DNA from 4 places in the Dysgonomonas sp. Marseille-Q5470 genome. Region 2 is predicted to be linked to each of the others. Evidence: riboswitches for the same ligand, from Rfam matches in the RefSeq annotation. Region 2 holds a riboswitch; each other region holds the start of a gene.
What was found. Region 2 has a riboswitch for cobalamin ahead of QOX35_RS00345 (threonine/serine exporter family protein). Riboswitches for the same ligand answer to the same signal wherever they lie in the genome.
Positions count from the first base shown of each region.

Region 1: linked by a shared signal. The riboswitch ahead of QOX35_RS12905 (precorrin-2 C(20)-methyltransferase) and the one ahead of QOX35_RS00345 (threonine/serine exporter family protein) in region 2 are both predicted to bind cobalamin.
Region 3: linked by a shared signal. The riboswitch ahead of QOX35_RS12305 (TonB-dependent receptor plug domain-containing protein) and the one ahead of QOX35_RS00345 (threonine/serine exporter family protein) in region 2 are both predicted to bind cobalamin.
Region 4: linked by a shared signal. The riboswitch ahead of QOX35_RS12845 (TonB-dependent receptor) and the one ahead of QOX35_RS00345 (threonine/serine exporter family protein) in region 2 are both predicted to bind cobalamin.

Region 1 covers NZ_CATNVE010000008.1:73,419-76,630, reverse strand. The annotation lists gene QOX35_RS12915 (DUF6597 domain-containing transcriptional factor) at 1-232, shown strand, start outside; gene QOX35_RS12910 (RidA family protein) at 404-808, shown strand; cobalamin riboswitch at 820-1,021, shown strand; gene QOX35_RS12905 (precorrin-2 C(20)-methyltransferase) at 1,304-2,011, shown strand; gene QOX35_RS12900 (ABC transporter substrate-binding protein) at 2,017-3,147, shown strand; gene QOX35_RS12895 (iron chelate uptake ABC transporter family permease subunit) at 3,148-3,212, shown strand, end outside.
Region 2 covers NZ_CATNVE010000001.1:71,724-74,935, reverse strand. The annotation lists gene pflB (formate C-acetyltransferase) at 1-383, opposite strand, end outside; cobalamin riboswitch at 557-759, opposite strand; cobalamin riboswitch at 926-1,110, shown strand; gene QOX35_RS00345 (threonine/serine exporter family protein) at 1,261-2,103, shown strand; gene QOX35_RS00340 (threonine/serine exporter family protein) at 2,106-2,612, shown strand; gene QOX35_RS00335 (phosphoenolpyruvate carboxykinase) at 2,643-3,212, shown strand, end outside.
Region 3 covers NZ_CATNVE010000007.1:94,205-97,416, reverse strand. The annotation lists gene QOX35_RS12315 (helix-turn-helix domain-containing protein) at 1-299, opposite strand, end outside; gene QOX35_RS12310 (RluA family pseudouridine synthase) at 312-1,253, opposite strand; cobalamin riboswitch at 1,467-1,648, shown strand; gene QOX35_RS12305 (TonB-dependent receptor plug domain-containing protein) at 1,742-3,212, shown strand, end outside.
Region 4 covers NZ_CATNVE010000008.1:55,189-58,400, reverse strand. The annotation lists gene QOX35_RS12845 (TonB-dependent receptor) at 1-1,378, opposite strand, end outside; cobalamin riboswitch at 1,428-1,623, opposite strand; gene QOX35_RS12840 (cobyrinic acid a,c-diamide synthase CobB) at 1,692-3,035, shown strand.

The sequences.
Region 1 (3,212 bases), on a different contig from region 2:
GTCTGTTGGATTATCACCAAAGATATTTTCACGGATTATGCGTTTTCAAGACGGTTTAAATTGTTTGCGTCAGACAAATTTTGAAAATTTTACAGAACTTGCTTATCAATATGATTATTTTGATCAATCGCACTATAACAGAGAATTTAAAGAATTTACAGGAACTAATCCTAGAAATTTCATACTAAATTCAAAAGAGTATTTAGCTAACTTTCCTCAATGGCTTATCTAGCATTTGCTAGCGATGTATTATTTCTACAATTCAATTTACGAGAACTATTGTATTTCTTTTTCTGAGAGTTGTCGGTTTTATCCAATTTCAAATAATACACTACCTATACTTTTGCATTACAAAAGAAATACCGCTTTGGTATTTGGATTGCTTATTTAAAGAAAAATTGAAATGAATAGTGATAAAATCAAAAGAATCGTCAGATTAAATCCCGAGAATATATCAAAGCCTGTTGGAAAATATTCACATGTGACTATAATTCGTAAAAATTCAACTCTATACACTTTCTCCGGACAGATTGGAACTGATAATTATGGAGTTATTCCAGATAGTATGAATGAACAGTTATACAATACATTTAGGAATATTGAACAAATTCTGGAAAGTCAGGATTTAACTTCCGACGATGTTATAAAAGTCAATATCTGGGCTACAGAAGATATTGATTGGGATTTTTTGGACGCAAGATGGGAAAATCTATTTGGTACAATATACCCATCTATGACTATTGCTTATGTGAAGGCATTGGGTTTACCAGAGCTTAAAATTGAAGTTGAAATTTGGGCTTCAAAATAAAAAATATTAATACCTTTGCACTCAGATTTCGGTATTACAATTTCAAAATAGTGAAGTTGTAATAAAAGGGAACCCGGTGTGAATCCGGGGCTGTACCTGCAGCTGTAATTTCTCATAAAATCGGTTGAAAATCCCATGCCACTGTTTCGAAAGAAATGGGAAGGCTTTTAACCGGAGGATAGCCAGAAGACCTGCCAGATCTGACAAATAAACACCAAGCTTCCAGGGATAGGAGTGGTTGTGCAATACATCTTGTATTCATTGCTATTTTATTAATTTTCAGGAAACTCGTTGTTTTATTTTATTAGTTTTTTACAATAATAAAATAAGATATGAGGCATTACATATTTTTGAAGGCAGTATTGGTATGCTGCGGAATATACGAACATACAAAATCCGTATCTCTAAACATATTTATTGTAACTACTACAGGTATTCAGTTGCTTACTTTTTGTTGAATTAAGCAGATTGTAACTATAATAATTTTAAATAAATATGTCTGATTTCGTTACATTTGTATCTCTTGGGCCAGGTGATGCCGAACTTATAAGCCTAAAAGCCTTAAACGCTTTGCAACAAGCAGATATTATTCTCTGCCCCTCGACTGTTTCACCAGTCGGAAATATGTTATCTCGTAGCCGTGATATTTTATTGGAACTGAATATTAATGATTCTGTTATTTCTCTTTTTGATGTACCGATGAGTAAAGACCGATCACAGGCTATACTCTGTTATAAGGAAGTTGCTGGACTTATAGAAAAGCATTATGAGAAAAGATTAAAAATAGTTGTAGTAGCAGAAGGAGATGCAGGATTTTACTCTTCAACTCATTATATATCAGATAATCTTATATCAAAAAATATTCCTACAGAACGTATTGCCGGCATTCCAGCGTTTGTTGCCTGTGCAGCTCTTGCCAATATCCATATAGCCAAACAAGAAGAAGAATTGCATATCATTCCCGGGATAATATCATCGAATGATTTAACGAAAAGAATAGCAACAGGAAACTCTATCGTGATAATGAAACCTTCTCAATCGGAACAGGCTATAAAGCAGGCTATGTCTTCAATAGATAAAGTGGAAATACATTATTTTGAGAATGTAGGAATTAAAGAAAAAGAATTCTATACGCAGGATATACATAAAATAATAGATCGCAAGTTTCCTTATTTCTCACTATTAATAATTACAAAAGAATAATCTGGATGAAAAAACTACTTTTTACCTTATTTACTCTGGTTATTGCATTTTCGGGCTGTAATCAAAATAAGAATGCAAAAACTATCGGAGATCGAAACACTGCAGATTCTATGAATATTAAATATGCCAAAGGTTTCAAAGTGATTAGCTTCGCAAACTATAAATTAGTTGATATAACCGATCCATCCGGGGAGAGCGATATGCATTACAAATACGCTCTGGTCAATAGAGGGAGTAACAAAGAAGGCATACCTGCTGATTATCAGATTATAGAAATACCTGTCCGCAGTGTAATTTGTATGACCACACTGCAACTATCGAACTTTATTAAGCTCAAAGCATTGGATAAGGTTGTGGGGATAACCAGCACTCGCTTTCTTTTTAATGAACAGATAAATAGACAACTCAAAGAAGGCAAGACCAGTAAAATTGGTATAGAAGGTGAATTTGACAATGAGGCAATTCTCGCCCTAAATCCGGATATTATACTTGTTTCACCATTCAAAAAAGGGGGATACGATGCGATTCGAAACCTGGATATACCATTAATTAGTTTTTTAGGATATAAAGAAAGTTCTCCTTTGGGACAGGCTGAATGGATTAAGTTCATTGCTATGCTATTAGGAATAGAAGAACAAGCCAATAAACAGTTTGATGATATAGAAAACAAGTATAATAAATTAAAAGTATTGTCTGCTTCTGTTTCAGAACGTCCCACAGTGTTGAGCGGTGAATTACATTCGGGGAACTGGTATGTAGTTGGAGGAAACAGCTATCTGGCACAACTATTCAGAGATGCAGGAGCCAATTATTTTATGAAAAATGATAACGAATCCGGAGGTTTTTATGTTGATTTCGAAACTGTTTATTCGCAGGGGGCAAATACTGACTATTGGCGGATGGTGAATAGCCACGATGGAACATTCACTTACGATGCTTTGAAACAAAGTGATACTCGATATGCAGATTTTAAAGCTTTTAAGGATAAAAAGCTTATATATTGTAATCTGCGAGAGAAACCTTTCTATGAAAATACTCCTGTAGAGCCCGAAGTAGTTTTAGCCGATTTGATAAAAATATTTCATCCGTCATTGTTACCCGAATATGTTCCTGGTTATTACGAATTACTTAAATAAATGAAACGTCCCCTGATAGTTTTTGCACTGATTTCTACCTCTATACTCGTTTTCTTCATTCTGAA
Region 2 (3,212 bases):
ATTTCTTCTGTCCCTTTGTCGAGTTTATAACCATATTCGGCCAAACTCTGTTTCACCATACGGAGACCTCCGTTAGGGAATATTGCTCTTTTTAGCGGTTTGTCTGTTTGAACCCCTACAATTTTTTCCAGCTCTTGGTCTATATATCCGGGTCCATAAGCATCAATTTGAGAAGGTATTCGAGTCTCGGCATCATATATGCCTTTCTCTTTTTCTTCAATAAACATTGTGCTTAACTTTTCCCATAGCTTGATTGTTGCTTCAGTAGGGTTTTGTAGAAAAGATTCGTCTCCTGTGTATTCTTTATAGTTTTGGAGTATAAAATCATTTACATTGATTTCCTCTTGCCACCGTGTGCCTTTAAAGTTTTTATATGCTTCCATTTGATTATAAAATAAATTTCTAAGTACTCAATTTTCAGAGCTTACGTGGAATAGAATAAGAAATAAATACAGACGTATTTAAATAAATGTAACAGAATAAAAATAAAATAGAGAAGGCTTTTTCTATTTGAAAAAATCCCATCCTAAATCTTCAGCTTTATTCATCGAAAGCTTCAAACTATATGGTCTTGGCAGGTCTTCTGACTTACTTTATCTTTAAGCATCCTTCCCATTCAGTGTAAGAACAGTGGATAGAGTATTGTTCAAAGTCTTTGGAGGAGCTTACAGCAGCGGGTCTGTCCAGGATTTTCACCTGATTCCCTTTTCATCATTTTCTATGGATATAGTAAATGACACCAAAACCTGTGACAAAGTTATATGTTTTTAAGCATAAAAATAAACATTTAATGCAAAAATGCTTATTGATTGAGACTCTTCTCTTTTTGTTTTCTTTTATATCTTTTTGTATAGGAAAAAATAAAAAAGATGTGCTATTTATTATTTTTTCCTATACCTTTGCCTCCCGAAAGTTCTTTATCATTATTCTTCAACCGCTAAGGTGCCTCAGATATTGAGGAGAATAGGGAATCAGGTGAAAGTCCTGAGCTGTCGCGCAACTGTAATCACCGCGAAAGTTTCTATTTAAAAATCCACTGTTTCGTGCAGAGATGGGAAGGAAAATAGAAATGGTGAAAGCCAGGATACCTGCCTTAAATCGGATTGACAATGCTTCGCGATAAAAGTGTTATGTCTAATAATTTCATTCATCCCTCTTGTCGGAGGAGATGTTATTATCCAGGTGTGTTCTTATTGCAGCATTGTGAAGTTCAAAAGAGCTTTTTACATTTATGTTTAATCGTAAAAAGTTTAGAAAGAAATGCGCGCAAACGTTCTTGATTATTCGCATGTTGATGATCGATGTGCAGATGTAGAAAACACACGTTCAGACAAAGAGTTGTCGTTGAAAGAATTTGTAGACATCATATTGGAGGTCAGTACCCTGTTGCTTGAATCGGGAGCCCACTGTGAAAGAATTAATAGGAATGTACAACGTATAGCACAGAAGACAAACTATAAAGTAGAAATGCTGATATCATTTACTGCTGTATCGGTATCAGTAACCGATATGGGTAATGAGGAAAACATAGTAACGGCCAATAAAAAGATAATACATCATGGGGTACACTTTGGAATACTCACCAATACCAGTTTGCTGACATGGGAACTTGCCGAAGATCGGATTTCTTTGCAGGAGTTGCACCAGCGTATAAAAAGGTTGAAGGATACCTCTCGTTATTCCGTTTGGCTTGTTCGCCTGTTTATTGGAATAGCTTGCGGATCGTTATGCCTACTGGCCGGAGGGAATTTAATAGATGGGGCTTTTGCTTTTGTAGCCTCTTTTGTCGGGCTTGCGGTGCGTCAGGAGATGATTAAGAGAAAGTTTAACCTGATGGTTATTGTAATCTGCTCAGCATTTGTGGCAACAACCATATCAGGATTGAATATCTTGTCGGGATTTGGTTATTTGCCTCAAACATCTATTGCTACTTCTGTATTGTTCCTTATTCCGGGAGTTCCTCTGATAAATAGTATAATCGATTTGCTTGAAGGGTATATCCCTACAGGTATTGCCCGTGGAGCATTCGGTGGATTTATTCTCTTATGTATCGCTGTGGGGATGTTTATTAGTATGACAATAATAGGAATAAATAACTTTTGATTATGCTAATAGATATATTGAAAGACGCTCTTCTTAGTTTTTTTGTTGCTATAGGTTTTGCACTATTGTTCGAAACGCCAAAGAAGGGATTGTTGGTTGCCGGTTTGCTGGGAGGGCTTGGTCATGCTATTCGTTTTACGTTGTTGTATTTCGACTTTGGCTTGATCTCAGCTACGTTAAGTGGCACTGTTGTGATAGGGCTTTTGGGTATCTATTGTGCTCATAAGATACATACTCCTCCGGTTGTATTTACATTGCCGGCTTGTATAACCATGATACCGGGCTTGTATGCCTACAAGACGATGCTGGGATGTATACGGATATATGAAGAGGGAACGACCAGTGCAAAAACAGCATTTTTATTGCATGACACGGTTTACAATTTTATATTGACATCTTCTTTACTCTTTTGTCTAGCAATCGGTATATGTATTGCCGCATTATTGTTTCGTAAAAAGAGCGTAAAGAAAATAAAGAAGATAAAAGATTTAGGGATAAAAATATTTTGATACTAATATATTAACTAATTAATAACAAAGATGCTGCAAGAATTTACATTAAACAGGGGTCGTGCTATCATCAATTTCTCTTTGAAGTATTGTGATAACAGACAGAAAATTTTAAGTAGTTACGCGTTTCATCGGGTGGTTGAATCCTTTATTTTCAGAATAAAGAAAGATAACCAGATTATTTACGATTATTTTATTAAAGATTTCAAAACTGATGAAGAGCTCACCTTGTCTTTGATAGAGGTGATGAAGCTTTTGACTGTATGTGAAATAGATGAGCTTTTGGTAGTAAATAATAAGTTTGCTCCATTCTTTAAGGATAAAGGCTTGTTTATAGAACTTATAGAAATGCTGTATAATTATTGGAGAAGGCTGGAAAGGGTTACTGTTGTTCATAATAATCGCATGGGTGATGGTCTTCAAAATGTGCGCTTTGTGCAAGCAAACCAACTTCTTAATGAGTTGATACTATCTATCTACAGACGTACAGAAGAAACCGTAATGGGATACAGTCATAGCGTATACCGTCAGACTATCGCAGGGGCGAATGCAGGCTTGATGCTTAACGATATGCAATGGAATTGCCCGATTGAATATAAG
Region 3 (3,212 bases), on a different contig from region 2:
GCTAGCGTCTGATAGCTGTAATCTGAAACACGCTTCACAGCTAAACCTTTTCCTCTGCGCGTCAAAAAATAGCTACTCATGCGAGGTTCGTCGGCAAACATCAGTACAGAAACATCTATATTATGTTTCGACGCAATGTTTTTCAGTGTACTGATAGTCAAATCTTTTCTCCCTTCTTCATATTCGAGGTATACCACAGGATCGATACCACATGATGAAGCGAACTCTTCGGTCGTCATATCCAAAGCCTCACGGAGACCTTTCAGACGCTGACCTATCTGCTTAATATCTTCATTCATACCTAAAATGTATTAAATTGATTCCTCTTTTTCGGGCTTATCCTTTCTTTCTTTTTGCGTTTCGGATATTAGTATTTGCATTGCTTTAGGGATGCCGGCTTTAAATTCAAGCAATTCCCCTGTTCTTGGATGTTTCAAAATTAGTCCCCCGGCATGAAGGGCAATTCTTTTGATCGGATTATTTGAAGCACCATATTTCTTATCGCCAACAATCGGATGTCCGATCTGTTGCATGTGTACTCTTACTTGATTCTTGCGTCGTGTTTCAAGGTCAAAATCCAATAGTGAATAGCCGCCTTTGGATTTTTGTGTCTTGTAATGAGTAACAGATTTCAGTCCTCCGTTGTCGATAAGGGATGACATCATTACAAAGTTCTTGTTCTCGGTAAGCCACGATGTTACAGTTCCATTTTTAGGGTTCGGGCGTCCTTCTACAATTGCCATGTATGAATACTTAGGTACAAGGTTGTCCCAGTTTTTCTGGAAAATATCCTGTAGCTCCATATCTTTCGCAAAGATCATTAGTCCCGAAATTTCTCTGTCGAGGCGATGCAGAACATAAACACGTGCTTTTTTATCTTTTTTCTTTACGTATTCATTCAGAGAATTATATACAGTGCGTGACTTTTCCTTATCTGTAGCTACAGATAAAAATCCTGCTTCTTTTTCGATGACAAGTAAGTCGTCGTCTTCAAATACAATCTTTAATCCCTTCAATCTTTTTTCTTTTCGAGACTGATCGTATTTCATAACAGAGACCTTATCTTTTGCCTTCAGTTCGAAATCGAATTGAGTGATAAGCTTTCCGTTTACTTTGATTTGTTTATGTGCAAGAAGCGATTTAACTGCGTTGCGACTTTTACGCACTTCTTTCTGGACAAGGAAATCTAGCAATTGAGCCGGTTGATCAACTTTTATTTCCTGCAATACTTTATCTCTGGTTGTATTCCTCATTTCATTTATATATGAATATGAAACAAAGGTAAGCGTTTTTCTTTTAAGATAAACACAACATTAGATGTCGATTTACAAATATTAATTTAAATCATGGCTGCTTAAGGTTGGAGAACTTTAATGCATAGAGTCATAAAACACAGGATAATATCTTTCGCATGAAGCATGCTGGTGGAATTAACATTTATATTTTGTCTTTCAATATAATTTATCCTTACCTTTGCAGCACTTTGTTTCGTTTGTTAACGAATTGAAAGGGAATCAGGTGAAAATCCTGAACAGACCCGCTGCTGTAAGCTCTGTAAAGCTTGTGCAACATAGCCACTGTTATTCAAAATGGGAAGGCTGTACAAGTTGGAGTAAGTCAGAAGACCTGCAAAGTAATAGTTCGGACAGCTTTCGAGGAATAGAGCTTAAGAAACAGTGTCAAGATTATATAGTCTTTTCTTTGTTCTTATCGAAAGCATTTTATTGAATAATTTGTGAAGATGAGGACTTTTTTATTCTCCCTTATATTTTTATTTGTAGTAGGCTGTATGCACATACAGGCTCAGATTAATGATAGTCTCAATGCAAAGAAACTGTCAGAGATAGAAATTTCTGCACAGATCAAACCTTCTGTCTCACGATCTACAACTCCACTTCAAGTTATTGATAATACAGAGATTGAACGAATAGGAATACTGTCCGTCTCAGATGCTGTCCGCCGTTTTTCGGGAGTTACAGTAAAAGATTATGGCGGTATTGGCGGTATGAAAACTGTTTCTATAAGGGGGATGGGGGCGCAACATACTGCAGTTAGTTATGACGGTGTTACGATGAGTAATGTCCAATCCGGACAGATCGATATCAGCCGTTTTTCATTGGATAATGTTTCTATGATAACTCTCTCTATTGGTCAGTCTGATGATATATTTCAGGCAGCACGATCATATGCATCAGCCGGCTTATTAGAGGTAATAACATCAAATCCTGCCTTTAAGAATAAATCATATAATGGAAATATACAAGTTAAAGCTGGTTCTTATGGGCTTTTCAATCCTACTGTCTATTATGCACACCGACTGAATAAGAAATTCTCTCTTTCGTTAAATACAGGATGGGAAAGAGCAGATGGAAGATATAAATTCACATTTAAAAATGCGGATCAAACTGAAGAGCGTAAGCGTAGGAATTCTGATGTTGATATCTGGCGTACAGAATTAAACCTCTATGGGAATATAGGCAAAGCCGGCGAGCTGAAATTTAAAGTAAATTATTATGATTCGGAAAGAGGTTTGCCGGGTTCTGTAATTTTCTACAGAGACGATAATGACGAAAGAGTATGGAACAAGGATTTGTTCTCCCAACTATATTACAAAAATAGACTTAATGATAAAATAAGTATAAAAGGGCAATTAAAATTCAGTCGCAACCATTATAAATATTTGTCAATAACCAATAATACAGCAGAAAATAAACAAGAAGACCGCATCACTCAGTATGAATATTATGCATCGGTAGGTATGATGTACAAGCCTCTAAAATATCTATCCATAAGTTTATTTGAAGATATATTTCAGAATAAGTTGAATAGTAATTTTGAAGATGTGGACAAGCCGAAGAGAATTTCATCACTCACAGCTTTGGCTGCACAATTTACTAATAAATATCTAACCGTAACTGGAAGCCTTTTAGCTACATATGTTGACGAAAGCGTTCAGACGGGAGACTCCCCTAAAGATAAGAAAAAGGTAACACCATCTATAAGTGTATCATACTTACCTTTCGAAGAAGCTAATTTAAGACTTCGTGGGTCTTATAAAAAGATGTTTAGAGTGCCAACTTTTGATGATATGTATTACACACGTATGGGCAATATAAATCTGAAACCGGAATATGCAACACAATACAATGTGGGATTGACTTGGACAAAAAAAATATCTGAGACTATTGACTTTATGAGTATATCTTTAGATG
Region 4 (3,212 bases), on a different contig from region 2:
GAACAATATTCAGCTTTCCGAAAAGATTTATTTCATCCTGAGCATAAAAAGCCAATGTATAAACATTTCTGGAACCTCCGATGCTATCTGCCGGAGCATATAGGTTGTCTATCTTGTACTCTGAACCTACAGTTACTTTATTGAACTTTCCGGCGTTGAATGTACCTTTCAGATTTATATTATTGTACTTCTGCCTTCTCACAAATTCTTCATCTCCGGGCATAAATGTGACACCGTTTTTGTCTTTGGTTTCTTTCAGGTAAGCTTTAAAGTATTCGAAACGGTCAGTATTCCAGTCTAATGCAATCAAGCCATTATTTTTCAGTAAATACTTTGCACCGGCACCAAATGAATAGTCGACGTATTTCATATCGAACCCATAAGCACTTACGGGGCGTTTAAATTTTTTGTCGAAAAGACTTCCCTCTACATACATGCTCAATTCTTTTGTCGCCTTATAACCAAAACGTTGGCTAAAAACATCGGAATAGAAGCGTAACATAGCTTGTTTATCCGTATCTACTTCTTTATCGTTTATTATTTCCTTTTTATTTAGTTGCCATCCGTCAGCCTGATTCCGCTGAAAAGAAGTAGACGAAGAGAAGCCCCCAACATTCAGATATAGATTAGCATTTTGAGTAAATTGTCCATACTCTGAGAAGCGTGTCTCTGTAGAAAAATTTACTAAGTCTTTTGGTTTATTGGTTATAATATTAATAACTCCCGCTATTGCATCCGAACCATACAAAGAAGAAGCAGCTCCTTTCAGAACTTCTATCCGCTTGATATTTCCCATATCAATGCGATTCAAGTCTACGTTACCTCCGACATCGCCACCAAGTTTTTTACCATCAACTAACACTAGTATATATCTATTGCTTAATCCATTTAGTTGCATGTACGATCCCATTGCATTAGGAGTAAATGACATGGAAGGATTCAGAGCAATCATAGCGTTTTCGAATGTAGGAATATTCGTGTTTTGGAGTTCCCTCTGAGAAATAACATCTATTGCAACGGGTGAGTTTTTAAGTTTGTTGATTGTGCCGGTACCTGTTACTACTACTTCATTCAGTTTAAGAGGTGAATGTTTCATCCGAATAAGGATGTTGTCATTAGATCTGTTTATTGTCTCACGAGCTCCATTATAATCCAGTGCACTAATTCTTAGAAGATTATTACCTTCCGGGATTTTTTCAAGACTAAACTCTCCCTTCAAATCTGTGGATGTTCCAATGGTTGTGTACTCAATCCATACGCTGGCACCAGCGATCGGCTTTTCATTTTCATCAACGACTCTTCCGCGCAAGCTCAACTGAGCGAACGAAATACTTGCAATACAGCATAGCAATGCTGTTAGCATAATTCTTAGTTTCATTAAAAAAGAAGTATAATGTTAGTTAATTATATTCCTGACCCCGGGAATATCTATTAATTTATGCTAGGCAGGTTTCCTGACTTGTTCCATTTTGAGAGGCCTTCCCATCATTGTGACAGTGGCAGTGGTGATACTCAAAATTTTATGGAATTCACAGTAGCGGGCACTGTTTCGGATTCTGACCGAATTCCCTTTTATGCAACAGACGAATGTCTGAATACATCACCTAAGCGGCTTCAAAGGTAATTGAAAAAAAATAGGATTAAAAAGAATTCTTAAAAAATATATTTTCTTGGTAAAATTCATTTCATTGATGGCTTTTTATACTTTTGCTGAAAATAAAACCAGATTACTCATGAAAGTGATTTCCAGTTTTCTCATAGCTGCGCCAAGCTCAGGTTCAGGAAAAACAACAGTTACTTTAGGCTTATTAAGAGCATTAAAGAATAGAGGTCTTAAGGTACAACCATTTAAGTGCGGACCTGATTATATAGATACGAAATATCACGATATGGCTTCTGGCAATAAATCTGTCAATCTGGATTTATTCTTATCATCAGAGAATCACGTCAGATATCTGTACTCAAAATACGCATCAGGAAGTGATGCTTGCATTACTGAAGGAGTGATGGGGCTATTTGACGGATATAACAAAATGAAAGGAAGTAGTGCCGAAATTGCAGGATTATTGGATATCCCTGTTGTTATGGTTATAAATGCCAAATCTATGGCATATTCAGCAGCTCCATTATTGTATGGATTCAAAAAGTTTTATGAAAAGATAAATGTTATAGGAGTAATTTTTAACTATGTAGGATCCGAAAGCCATTATAAATTTCTCTCGGATGCTTGCCACGATGTTGGTATAGTTCCACTAGGTTATCTGCCTAAAAATGAAAATCTCAGTGTGCCTTCACGTCATTTAGGATTAAGTATCGATCAAGATTTTCTTTTAGATGACTTTGCTAATATTGCCGCATCAATTGTAGAAAAACATATTGATATTGATAAATTGTTATCATATACGCAAGTTGAGTTAGGAAATTCAGAACCGCAGCGAATTAACGAACATGCTTCTCGGAGTCTGAAAATAGCAGTTGCAGCCGACGAAGTTTTCAATTTTATGTATCATGAAAATATAGAATATTTAAGAAAAATAGGAGAGGTGACCTTCTTTAGTCCTTTAACAGACAAATATTTGCCAAAGTCAGATTTTGTTTATTTCCCGGGAGGATATCCTGAATTATATGCAAAACAGCTAAGCGAAAATAAACTGCTACATAAGGCTATTAAGGATTATGCGGAAAATGGAGGTAATATTCTTGCAGAATGTGGTGGAATGATGTATCTGTCTTCATCTATCGCAGATAAAGATGGTATAGAATATCCAATGGTAGATATTTTCAAGCAAAAGGCTTCAATGGAAAACATGAAGCTTAAATTAGGATACCGTCAATTTGAATATAATAGTATAACTATTAGAGGACACGAATTTCATTATTCACATATTGAAAATAACATGGAAAGTATAACACAGCAGTATAATGCAAAGGAGGTTCCCGTAGATACAAAGCTATTACGCTACAAAAATGTAATTGCAGGATATACTCATATATATTGGGCTGAGATGGAGAATTTGTTACATTTATTTAAGTGATAAAAGTGTAGTTTGTATCAAGTGCACCAACTCTGATGATTGGTTACAACTCATAATAACATAGTTTATCATATGTATCGATATATAAGTTTTTTTATCAGTTCTATTGCATAAACCGTTATAGAAAGTTATAATCTGAGAATATATCATCAAGAAATTATATTTACTTATTACCTT